Priestia megaterium: one gene and its partner. The protein of the gene in region 1 interacts with the protein of each later gene in a pairwise test. Links are inferred from orthologs where the notes say so. Each region holds a gene or a part of one and is shown on either strand. Other genes may lie near its edges. The genes, in order: ftsA and ezrA.

Region 1 (6,221 bases):
TCAGTTCATGCCGAGAAACAAGCAGTATTTTTGAGGAAATCATTCGATATTTGTCACACTACTTTTAGAAAGAAAACACAAACCCTTTGAAGGCGTCATATTGACCATGTCGAATGTTTTTTATACTCTTTTTGAGTTTTCTAGATTCATTGCATAAAAAAAGACCTCTGTATAAAACAGAGGTCTTGGCTTTTTATTTTCTTAGCGTCTACGATTACGGTTTCGTAAGAATGTTGGAATATCTAGCGCATCTTCAGACTGTGGCTGAGATGGACGCGTATATTCTTGCTGTACAGGTTCTTCACGCTTTACTTCACGCTTCGGCTGTGGAGCCGGTTGCTGTGTCGATTGCTGCATGCGATTCGCCGATAACGAAGGACGACCTGGTTTTGGCTGTGATAAATCTTGGTCACTAAAGCCAGTTGCAATAACTGTAACAACAATCTCATCTTTTAGGTTTTCGTTAATAACAGATCCAAAGATCATGTTCACTTCTTGGTCAGAAGCCGAAGCAACGATATCTGCAGCTTCTTGTACTTCGTAAAGACTTAGGTTTGTACCGCCTGTGATATTCATTAATACACCTTGAGCTCCATCGATAGATGTTTCAAGAAGTGGACTTGAAATAGCTTTTTTAGCTGCTTCAGCAGCGCGGTTTTCACCAGTCGCAATACCGATACCCATAAGTGCAGATCCTTTGTTAGACATAATTGTTTTCACGTCCGCGAAGTCTAAGTTAATTAATCCAGGAACTGCGATTAAATCTGAAATACCTTGCACACCTTGTCGTAATACGTTATCCGCTTCACGGAACGCTTCTAGCATTGGCGTGTTTTTATCAACGATTTCTAATAAGCGATCATTTGGAATAACAATCAGCGTATCCACTGCTTCTTTCATTGACGCAATGCCACCTGCCGCTTGAGTAGAACGCTTACGGCCTTCAAACGTAAATGGACGAGTAACAACACCTACCGTTAGTGCTCCTAGCTCACGAGCAATTTGGGCAATGACTGGAGCTGCACCAGTTCCAGTTCCTCCACCCATACCAGCTGTTACGAAAACCATGTCTGCACCTTTTAGTGCTTCTTGTATTTGTTCCTTACTTTCTTCAGCTGCTTTTTTACCAACTTCTGGATTAGCACCTGCACCTAATCCTCTTGTTAATTTAGCGCCGATTTGCATTTTTGTTTCAGCTTTTGATAAATTTAATGCCTGTGCATCTGTATTAACTGCAATAAATTCTACACCTTGGACGCCATGTTCAATCATTCGGTTAACCGCGTTGTTACCGCCGCCTCCGACACCGATTACTTTAATCGTCGCTAATTGGTCTACACTTGTATCAAACTCCAACATGATAGTTCCTCCTAATTCTTCGAAATTACCAATCCGTAACGTTAATCAAAGAAGTATCCAAAAAACTTCTTCATTAAATTTTGGTCATTTTTCTTTTTCGGCTGCTCAGCTGATTGTTGCGGCTGCTGTGGTTTCGGGCTAGGCTTGATCATTTCTTGTTCAATCGGCTCTTCTTCCACAACTGGCGCTCCAATTTCCCGGCCTTGTATTTTAGCATTTTTGTATGCAAATTTTATTAATCCTACGCCTGTTGTATAATGCGGCTCACGTACTCCAATATAATCAGGCACTGCTATGCGCACGTTATTCTTTAAAATCACTTGAGCTAGCTCAAGAATACCAGGCATCGCTACTACTCCGCCTGTTAAAACAAATCCTCCTGGAATATCTTTGTATCCTAGGCGATTTACCTCCTGCGTAATCATATCTAAAATCTCTTCTAATCTAGCTTCAATAATATCAGAGATTTCGAGCTGATTAAACTGCTGATGCTGATCGCTTCCAATGATCGGTACACTAAATACTTCTTCTTCAGAAGCATGATCGTAGAAAGCATGTCCATGCTTTATCTTAATATTTTCCGCGTCTTCAGTCGATGTGCGAAGGCCAATCGATAAATCTTTGGTAATGTGCTCTCCGCCAACAGCTAGTACATTTGTTACTTTCAAATGTCCTTGGTCAAAGATCGCAACCGTTGTTGAACCTCCACCGATATCTACCAGTGCGACACCTAAGTTTTTTTCATCACGAGATAATGCAATTGAACCAGCGGCTAGAGGCTGTAAACAAATATCACTGATTTCTAAACCAGCTCTTTCTACACAGCGTAATAAGTTATGTAAAACCGTTCTAGATCCTGTTATGATTGTGCCTTCCATTTCTAAACGTACCCCAATCATACCTCTAGGATCGTTAATACCTTCTAAGCCATCTACAATAAATTGCTTTGGAATAACATCAATGATTTCACGATCTGGCGGGATAGACATGACTTGAGCAGCATCAATTACTCGATGAATATCTTCGTTTGTAATTTCACGATTTTCGCTTGACACGGCTACTACTCCGTGACAATCCTGTAAAAATACATGATTTCCGCTTATGCCCACTACAACCTTTTTAATTGTAATGCCTACCATTCGTTCAGCTTGTTCTACTGCTTTTCGAATAGATTGAACTGTTGCATCTATATCAACGATAGAACCTTTTTTTAGTCCGTGTGATTTAACATTCCCTACACCAATGATATTCAATGAATCGTTACTCATCTCTCCGATGATTACTTTCACACTGGATGTACCGATGTCTAAACTAACGTATATTTCATTGCTGTTCATTCTTTGGCACCTCCTTTTTCTTTCTGCACATGTCATCTTAAATAAATTAAGAAGAACAACAATATTAATTTTTTATTATATGAAAATATTCAACAAATACATCTGTTTCCCTTTTGTAAAATCAATTTTTTTCAAGTTTTTCACAGACTTTATCTCTTTCAAAGAACAAAACGTTCTTGTTTTGACTTTTTTTTAGATTTAAGCCTCAAATTCACTGAAAAAAAGCTATTTAACTACAAGTCTACACTAAGATGTACACTGAGAAAAGCGAAACTTACCTAGAACAAATATTACATTTCCATTTCACAGCAGCGGAGAAGAAAATCATATGTATGCAGAATACTTGCATGTGATTATACAATGTACAAGGGCTAGTTTGCCAGTCTCAACTCATCTATTTCCTTTAATTAACACTTATAAAAAATAATTACTGCTTGCTCTTTTTATAAGGTTTAAATGCATATCCTTCTTCTAAATCAATAATGCCTTTTTGATCATCACTCAATTTACTTGCAATAGCTGGGTAATGAACAATTTTATCAGAGAAGTTGCTAATTTTCCCGCTTACTTCACGCGTATCATTCATAAATACCTCGATGTGAAGAGGTTCTGATTTTGTCGGCGCATAGTAAATCTCAGAAATAGCCCCTTTTATGCTCTTAGGCGTTTTAGCTAATTCTTGAACCATGCTTTGTATAGCGTCTCCGTCTTTCCAGTCAATTAGCAGCGGAGCGTCGGATGACACTTTCTTAGCACTTACTTCTTTTAAAACTTTTCCATTTTCATTCACAGGGAAATATTTATTCCCCGAGGTTACATATGCAATTCTTGCGTACTCTTTTACGTCGATTACGACCTTATTAGGAAATGTTTTGTGAATGACAGCTTCCTTTACCTCAGGATTTTTTTCGACTTTTTCTTGAATTTGATCAGCATCAGCTTTCCAGTAGCTAGTTTTTTTGGACAGACCACTCGCTTTGACAATATCCTTATCACTTACATGTTTATTCCCTTGTACTTCAATGTTAGAAACATTACTCAGAGAAGATTGAGAATATACAATAAATAAAATAAGGATGAAAAAGAGTGATAAATACAAAATAAGCCGTCTATTTGCTTTTTGCTTTCGCTGTTCTTGCAGCTTCGGTACACGATCTTCTAAAACAATTAACTTACCTTTTTCCATTTTTTTCACCCTTATCCATTTGAGAAAATAAACGAGGACTTACCATCTATTTATTTCCAATCTTTGCTTCATGAGAATATCCCCATTATAGCATAGAATAAACACATAAAAGCTACCTTTTCACGCATAACCATACAGCGACGGGCTGAGTAATTAGCGACCGATAATCTCAACTTCTGTATGAATATCAATATCGAATTTCTCTTTAATTGTTTTCTTAACATGAGCAATTAAATTCAGCACGTCTGAAGCCGTTGCATCTCCTGTATTGACAATGAAGTTCGCATGCTGCTCACTAATTTGCGCACCGCCTACTGAAAAACCTTTTAAGTTGGACTTTTCAATTAAGTCTCCTGCATAATTTGGAAGCGGATTTCTAAAAATACTTCCTGCACAAGGGAAATTCCAAGGCTGTGTTTCGCGGCGATAGTCTTTATTTTTCTGCATGACCGCCACAATATCATCTTTCGTTCCCTTTTTCAAACGCAGCACAGCTTCTACACATACTCCAGGACGGTCTTTTTGTAGAATGGAATGACGATACGAAAATTGAAGCTCTTCATTTGTCAGCCACTCCAGAGTGCCATCTTCAAATAAAATCAGCGCTTTTTCGACTACATGAGACATATCAGAACCATGGGCACCTGCATTCATATAAACAGCGCCTCCCACAGATCCAGGAATTCCACTTGAAAACTCCAATCCAGACAGACCTTGTTTTGTAATAACTGTTGCAAGCTTGATGCTAGGGTATCCCCCACCTACAGTAACCGTCTCTCCATCTACTGTTAAATCATCTAATCCGGCTCCGAGCTTAATGACCACACCTTCAATTCCCTTATCAGAAACAAGAAGATTAGATCCTCGACCAATCGCTCTCCATTTCACGCCGTGTTTTTTAATCATATCCATTGTAACTTTTAAGTGATCAACAGAATCAGGTTCTACAAGCACATCTGCTGGACCACCAATTTTCATTGTTGTATGTTTTGCTAGCGGTTCATTTTCACGAACCTTTCCAATATTCGCTTCGACTAACTCTTTTACTAACGCTTCCATAAGAACCTCCTAAAACCCTCTTTGCTGTTATAAAACTTTCATGTCAATGCGCCCTTACTTCTAATGCATAAGAATAATAAGAACAGATTCATAACTAAGCAGCAGCACCTTGTAAGATACCTTTTTTCTACGAAGGCACTCTATTCTGTTGTCAATTTCATCATTTTTATTTATCGTATGACATTCACCCATAGAATGTACGTTCATCTGCTATATAAAGTAATTTTGATTGTTTTTTTATCGTTTTTCATTTAGAAGTTAAACACATGCTGACAGTCATAAAAAAACGCTACGCTCATAAGTGCACATACGTTCACCTACTCACTAAGATAAAACATTTAACCTTACACATCATACCATAGTTGGACTCAAAATTGGTTATCACAACATTACATTTTAAAAACATTTCATACAAAAATATCATCTACCTGTAAAAAATCGAAAATAAACCGCCAACAAAATCCGGCGTGCACTTGGATTTAAGATGACGGTTTACTTCAGTAGACCATTGCCTACTTGACATTATACAATTTTTTTCAATTAATAGCGAGAATATCTACTAACATTTAACAAAACTCCAACTGCTGCCAGCATGAGCGTCAGCGACGATCCGCCGTAACTTAAAAATGGAAGCGTAATTCCCGTAACAGGCATAAGACCTGTTACCACGCCTATATTGATCATGACTTGAATCGCAACCATTGAAATAATTCCTAAGGCTAAAAACGTTCCGTAAAGATCAGGTGCTCCGAGCGCTACTTTAATTCCTCTCCAAAGCAATAAGCTAAACAAAAGTAGAACAAGTGTTCCGCCGATAAAACCGAGCTCTTCTGCCAGAATAGCAAAAATAAAATCAGTTTGAGGCTCCGGCAAATAAAAGAACTTTTGTCTACTTTGCCCTAACCCTAATCCAAGCAATCCCCCCGGCCCAATTGCATAAAGAGATTGAATGATTTGAAACCCGCTTCCAAGCGGATCTTCCCAAGGATTTAAAAATGAGGTGATGCGTTTAATCCGATAAGGAGCTGATAAAACAAGCCCTACAAAACCGGCAACGCCAAGCAACCCAAGACCTGCAAAGTGACTTACCTTTGCTCCTGAAACAAAAATCATGACTAAACAAGTTCCAACAAGCACCGTTCCAGTTCCTAAATCCGGCTGCATCATAATAATGCCAAACGGTAAGAAAACCAGTAATAACGCCGGTAACATTCCTTTTCTAAAGGATGTAATTTTCTTCTGGTTTTCTGATAAATATTTCGCTAAAAATATAATCATAG
Region 2 (6,257 bases), 510 kb from region 1 along the record:
ACACGATACACCATCTTTTTAAAAGAATTGCTACTTCTGTAAAACAACCTTTTAATGAGGAACAAAATGAAAAAACATAAAGAAGATTGTATAAGCTGCAATATTTCACACAACGAGTATTATAGGTGTTTCCTCGTATAAAGTCAAGGAAGATTGAAGATTAAAAGAATGTAAAAGAAAGGATATATTCATTTGAAGTATGAAAAGAGAAGAAAGAACCTAAGAAAATGGTGGTGATGGCTAATCAAACGTTTGTTTAATAAGCAAAAACCGCTGATTTGCAGCGGTTTTTTTTTGCTTATTCATATTTAAAGAAAAGAAGTGAGTTCTTTGACGAATTCTTCAAGATACTGTTGATCGATTTCATCAAAGCGATTTTTGATTGGACTGTCAATATCAAGAACACCTAAAAGCTGACCGTCTTTTACAATTGGTACAACGATTTCAGATTGAGAAGCGGCATCACATGCAATGTGGCCAGGGAAGGCGTGAACATCTTCAATTCGCTCTGTTTTTTGATTTTGAGCTGCTGTACCGCATACGCCTTTTCCAAGTGGAATACGAACGCAAGCCGGCAGTCCCTGGAAAGGTCCAAGCACTAACTCCCCGTCTTCCATTAAATAAAAACCTACCCAGTTTACTTCATTTAAAAATTGATTTAGCAGAGCTGAAGCATTTGCTAGATTAGCAATCGTATTGCTTTCTCCTTCTAATAAGGCGCGTAATTGCTTAATTACTAACTCATAATCTTTTTGTTTTGAGCCGCTGTAGTTTTCGACATTAAACAATGTATTCTCCTCCATTCAACATAAGATTTAATGAATTTTTATCAGGAAACGTCAGTTTTAACGCTACTTTGTCGATAAAAGATTACAGGAACTAAAAAGCCTATCACGAATTATGTAGAGAGGCTACTAAAATCCTTTTTAAATACTGTAACGATTTCTACACAATTTTGCAATCATATGTGTTTTGTAAAAATAAATCGAAATGAGGTGTAGATAGATGGCTGTACAGTCAAAAACGAAAGAGAAAATTATTGATGCGGCTGTTTCTCTTTTTAACGTAAAAGGTTTTGATGGTACGTCGGTGCGGGAGATTGCAGGAAAAGCGAAAGTGAACGTAGCGAATATTTCATATTATTTTCATAGCAAAGAAGGATTGCTTGAAAGTTTAGTGATTTCTTATTTTGAAGGTTATATTGGGGTGTTGGAGCAAGCATTTCAAGAAATGAAAAAGCTGTCTTCAACAGAAAGTATGATCGTAATGATTCGAGCTATCTTACATTACCAGCACGAAAATAGGCATATTGCCCGGCTCGTATATAGAGAAATCTCTCTTGACACGATTTTAATTCGAGAAGTTATGACTACGTATTTAACCAAGGAAAAATACTACTTAAAAACAATCCTTGAAAGAGGGATGAAAGAAAAGGAGTTTCGAAAGCTGCACGTTTCCTTTACAATCATTGAGCTTAAGGGCATGCTGTCTATGCCTTATCTTCATCCTCAGTACCTAAGTGAAGTTCTTCATATATTGCCTCACGAACCGTATTTTGTTCAGCAATATGCGATTGAGCTTGAGCGATGGGTGCACACAACGGTATGTTTGCCATATGAACGGACAAACAAACTTCGCGTTCAATTATCTTAAATGAAGCTCTCTATAGCCTTGGCCTAAATCCTTCGCACAGTGGGCGTCTGACCCATATACGAGAGGGATTTTTTTCTGTTGGGCTGCTTTTACGACAAAGGGAGCTGGATACGCTTCCTTGCACAAAGGCTTAAACAATCCTGCACCATTATAATCCAAAGCCAGATCTTTCATTTTTATTTCATCGAGTATTGATAAAATAATAGGGGAAAGTGTGTCTTCATATGGAAATTGAGCTTGAAATTTATGTATGAGTGTCATATGACCAATGCGCTTAGGCTTATAAACGCCTAAATTGGCCTGTACAGAGCGTAATACCGTGTTGTAATACTTATCATATACTTTGCTTACGCTGCCAAACTTCTGTACAATATGTGCAAATACGTCAGCGCTAAAATCTAGGCAGTCATATCCTTCTTCATGTTTTAAGAAATGGACAGAAAGGATGCTGTCATCGAGACAAGGACCATACTCGTTTAAGAAATCTGTTGTTTCTTGTTCAAATCCTTCAATAAAGTCAACTTCCAATCCGACATTGATACGAATATCGCGCTCAAATTCTTTTTTAACTTGCTGTACGTTTTGAATGTAGCGATCAAGTTTGTCAGGATCCATTCCGCTGTCGCGATCAGGCGTCGGATCACTGAAGCTTTTTGGTAATGGAGCATGCTCTGTAAACGAAATCTCGCCAAAGTTCAGGGAAATCGCCTGTTCAACATATTGTTGCAATGAATCAGGTGAACCGTGTGGGCAAAATGGAGTATGAATATGTTTGTCAACTTTCATAAAAAATGCCTCCTTTTTTCTTCTTTTTCCATTGTAACGACACAAAGTGACTCCATGCCAATATTTTGTATAAAAAAATTTAATTTTTTGCTCAAAAGTTGGACTTTACATGGTATCATAAAAACATTGACGCAAAAAAATTTAAAGGATTAAATTCACCCTTTTTATAAATAAGAAACTTGTCATGTAGAACGCACTGTAAGGGGGCTTAGTATGGAATTCATTATAGCACTAATCATACTTATTATCGGATTAGTTGTGTACGGAATGTTTTCACGTAAAAAGATTTATCAAGAAATTGATCGCCTGGAAACGATCAAAGTCGAATTAGCAAATACGCCAGTTGCAGAGGAAATTTCAAAAGTAAAAGAATTGAACATGACAGGTCAAACTGAAGAGCTATTTGAACGTTGGCGTGAGCAGTGGGATGAAATTATATCAACTAATCTCCCGAAAATTGATAAAGAACTGTTTGAAACGGAAGAAGCAGCAGATAAATACCGGTTTAAAAAAGCGAAGCAGTTATCTATACATATTGATCAAGCCTTAGAACAAACCAAGATAGATATTGAAAACATACTTACTGAACTTCAAAATTTAATTGGTAGCGAACAAGATAATCGATATGATATTGAGGAATTAAATCAGCTTCACCGCCACGTGAAGAAAAAATTGCTCGCACATCGGTATTCCTATGGAAATGCTGAAAAAACGTTAGAATACGCAATTAATACATCTAAAGAGCAGTTTAAAAAATACGAGGAAGAGACGATTAACGGAAACTATCTTCAAGCACGTGAGATTGTTCTTCAATTAAAAACTGATTTAACAGCTATTGATTCGTATTTAGAACAAATTCCAAAAGTGTTAGTTGAGTGTCAGACCACTCTTCCTGTTCAGTTCAATGAACTGCTTGACGGGTTCCGCGAAATGAGTGAGCAGGGATATGTGTTAGATCATCTGCAAGTAGAAGAAACGGTAGAGCTTTTAAAACAAGAAACTGCTGAAATTATTGCAGATATTGAAGAATTATATGTGGAAGAAGCGATTACAAAACTAGATGATGTGAACGAACGCTTAGAGCAGTTATATGACTCACTTGAGCATGAGGTTTTCTCCTATCATAAAATGAACCGTGAATCTCATACGGTATCTAACTTCCTTCGTATGCTTCAAGAACGAAACCGTGAACTTCGTGAAGAAACGCTATTTGTACAGCAAAGCTATCATTTTAAAGAGCGCGATTTAGACGTATATTATAAAATGGACCGCGAACTAAAACGATTGACTAACTTGTACTATAATATTTCGGACAAGGTGGCGGAGCACAATTTAGCCTACAGTGTGATCCAAGAAGAACTCGAAGACGTTTCCAAACAGCTTAACCAATTAAAAGAATCTCAGGAATCCTATAGCGATATGCTACAAGCTCTTCGCAAAGATGAGCTCTCGGCTAAGGACAAAATAGAAGAACTGAAATCTCAGTTGATTGAAGCAAGACGCCTTATTCAAAAAAGCAACCTTCCCGGTGTTCCTGAAGAATACAAAGTGCAGCTTGAAAAAACGGTTCATATCTTAAATGAAGTAACCGCTAAGCTGAAAGAAAAACCGCTTAATATTCAAGCTGTTCAATCTTTACTTGAAGATGCTGTTGGTTTTGTCCAGGATACATTTGATGAAACAGAGGCAATGTTAGAAGAGGCGCGACTCGTTGAAAGAGTGATTCAATACGGTAACCGTTATAGAAGTACTCATCACTCGATTGCACAGTCTTTAGAAGAAGCAGAAGAAGCGTTTCGTCATTACGAATACAAAGAAGCATTAAAACAGGCATCTGCAGCTATTGAGCAAGTAGATCCTGGTGCGCTGGATCGTATACAGCGTATTGTATCTTCACAGAGTTAAAAAGCTCGTGTCCAAAGGACACGAGCTTTTTTATGACGCTTTTCTTTGTATACTATCTGTGTGATGTGTACCTCTTGCAATACTAATAATATAGCCTATGAAGGCAGCAGCAACTGTTGGAATAAGCCAGCCAAGGCCTTGGCTATAAAGCGGCAAATAGTTTTTGAAAAAATTGTCTATGCTTGTTAGGATAATTCCTGCTGCTTTTAACCCGTCAAAAATGCTCAGAATCGAGCTAATGATTACGGCTGTCACATATACTTCTCGACCAAACGAAATGGCTCTTTCAATTAATGATAAAGCAATTAGCGTAATGGCAATAGGGTATACAAAGGTCAAAATAGGTATGGAAATAGAAATTAATTGAGTAAGCCCTACATTTGAAATAACAGCACTAAACAGCATTAAAATGACGACAAATGTTTTATATGACATGCTTGGCACCAGCTGCGTGAAAAATCGTGCGCAAGCAGAAGTTAATCCGATGGCTGTCGTTAGACAAGCAAATGTAATAGCGAGTCCTAAAATAATGGTGCCAAACGAACCGAATAATGTTGTAGCTACAGCTGTTAAAATAGCTCCTCCATTTTCTTTCATACCAATTGCTTCTACGCTTGAAGCGCCGACATACGCGAGAGAAAGATAAACGATAGCTAACCCAGCAGCAGCAATCAACCCGGCTTTGATACATACCGAAGCAAGTGTTCGTTCGTCCGTTACGCCTTTTTCCTTAATACTGTTGATAACAACGATGCCAAATACGAGAGCTGCAATTGTATCCATTGTCAAATATCCATCAATAAAGCCGCCCGTAAATGGAGAGGCTATATATTTGGCGTGAGGTTCTTGAAAAGAACCCATAGGTGTCATTAAACTTTTGATAGCTAAAAGAGCTAATACTGCGAGCAGTAAAGGAGTTAGAATTTTTCCTATGCGATCAACAATTTTAGTTGGATTCAATGATAAATAAAGTGTTAGGCCAAAGAAAATAACCGTATAGACCATTAAAGGAATCTTGCTTGCAACCGCATTTTCTGATAAAAATGGGGTCACACCGATTTCAAACGCTACCGTATCCGTTCTGGGTATACCAAAAAAAGGGCCAATTGCTAAGTAAAGCAATATAGTAAAAGAAATCCCGAAAATAGGGTGAACTTTTTTAGCTACTTCGGTAAAGTTTCCATTACTTTTAGAAACAGCGATTATCCCCATAAGCGGAAGTCCTACACCTGTAATGAGAAAACCGATAATGGAACTCCAAGTGTGTGTTCCGGCTTGCTGTCCGAGCAAAGGAGGGAAAATCATATTTCCCGCTCCGAAAAAGAGAGCAAACAGCATAAGACCGATGGCAAGTATTTCTTTGTTAGTGAGTGCTTTGGTTTTCATAATGCCTCCTAGTGTTTCTTATGTTGATGATTAAATTTTCTGACTTTTTAAAAACTAAAAGTACGTGATACATACTACCACATTTATGGAATCATATATAGGTTTTTTTGAAAAAATCTAAATAGTTTATTAATAATAAAAGGAACGCCTAATTTAAAAAAATACCAAGGTGTGGTATGATAATACGTTGTTCCGAAAAAATGAAGAAGGGGGCGCGCATCCTTGATTTATTTAGATAATAGCGCTACAACAAAACCCTATAATGAAGTCATACAATCTTTTACCAAAGTAGCTACAACTTATTATGGCAATCCATCGTCCCTCCATCAATTTGGCGTACAGGCGGAGAATTTGTTGAGCCGTTCACGTGAGCAAGTAGCAGAATTGCTGCACGTATCGTCAAATGAAATTATCTTTACATCAGGAGGAACGGAAGGGAATAATTTAGCTATTAAAGGCGTAGCGATGCAATATAAAAGCCGAGGTCAGCATATTATTACGACAAATATTGAACATGATTCTGTTCA

Evidence for each region.
Region 2: the proteins of ftsA (region 1) and ezrA interact in binary tests that used the Bacillus subtilis proteins (3 or more experiments, as listed by UniProt). The link is inferred for Priestia megaterium from one-to-one orthologs.

Annotation. Positions count from the first base shown.
Region 1 is NZ_CP023317.1:4,046,456-4,052,676, forward strand. The notes cover bases 549-3,370. They hold ftsA (cell division protein FtsA), read right to left. Parts: upstream 2,697-3,370; coding sequence 1,401-2,696; downstream 549-1,400. Other genes in these bases: ftsZ (cell division protein FtsZ), read right to left, coding at 549-1,359; CEQ83_RS20690 (cell division protein FtsQ/DivIB), read right to left, coding at 3,124-3,370. In the rest of the region: more of ftsZ, read right to left, coding at 202-548; more of CEQ83_RS20690, read right to left, coding at 3,371-3,882; murB (UDP-N-acetylmuramate dehydrogenase), read right to left, coding at 4,036-4,941; spoVE (stage V sporulation protein E), read right to left, coding at 5,482-6,221. UniProt on the Bacillus subtilis protein: Cell division protein that is required for the assembly of the Z ring. May serve as a membrane anchor for the Z ring. Binds and hydrolyzes ATP. Also involved in sporulation.
Region 2 is NZ_CP023317.1:4,559,912-4,566,168, reverse strand. What follows is about bases 2,141-4,998. They hold ezrA (septation ring formation regulator EzrA), read left to right. Parts: upstream 2,141-2,652; coding sequence 2,653-4,344; downstream 4,345-4,998. Other genes in these bases: brnQ (branched-chain amino acid transport system II carrier protein), read right to left, coding at 4,375-4,998; hisJ (histidinol-phosphatase HisJ), read right to left, coding at 2,141-2,439. In the rest of the region: CEQ83_RS23350 (GAF domain-containing protein), read right to left, coding at 309-788; forespore capture DNA-binding protein RefZ, read left to right, coding at 1,006-1,653; more of hisJ, read right to left, coding at 1,645-2,140; more of brnQ, read right to left, coding at 4,999-5,730; CEQ83_RS23325 (cysteine desulfurase family protein), read left to right, coding at 5,953-6,257. UniProt on the Bacillus subtilis protein: Negative regulator of FtsZ ring formation; modulates the frequency and position of FtsZ ring formation. Inhibits FtsZ ring formation at polar sites. Interacts either with FtsZ or with one of its binding partners to promote depolymerization.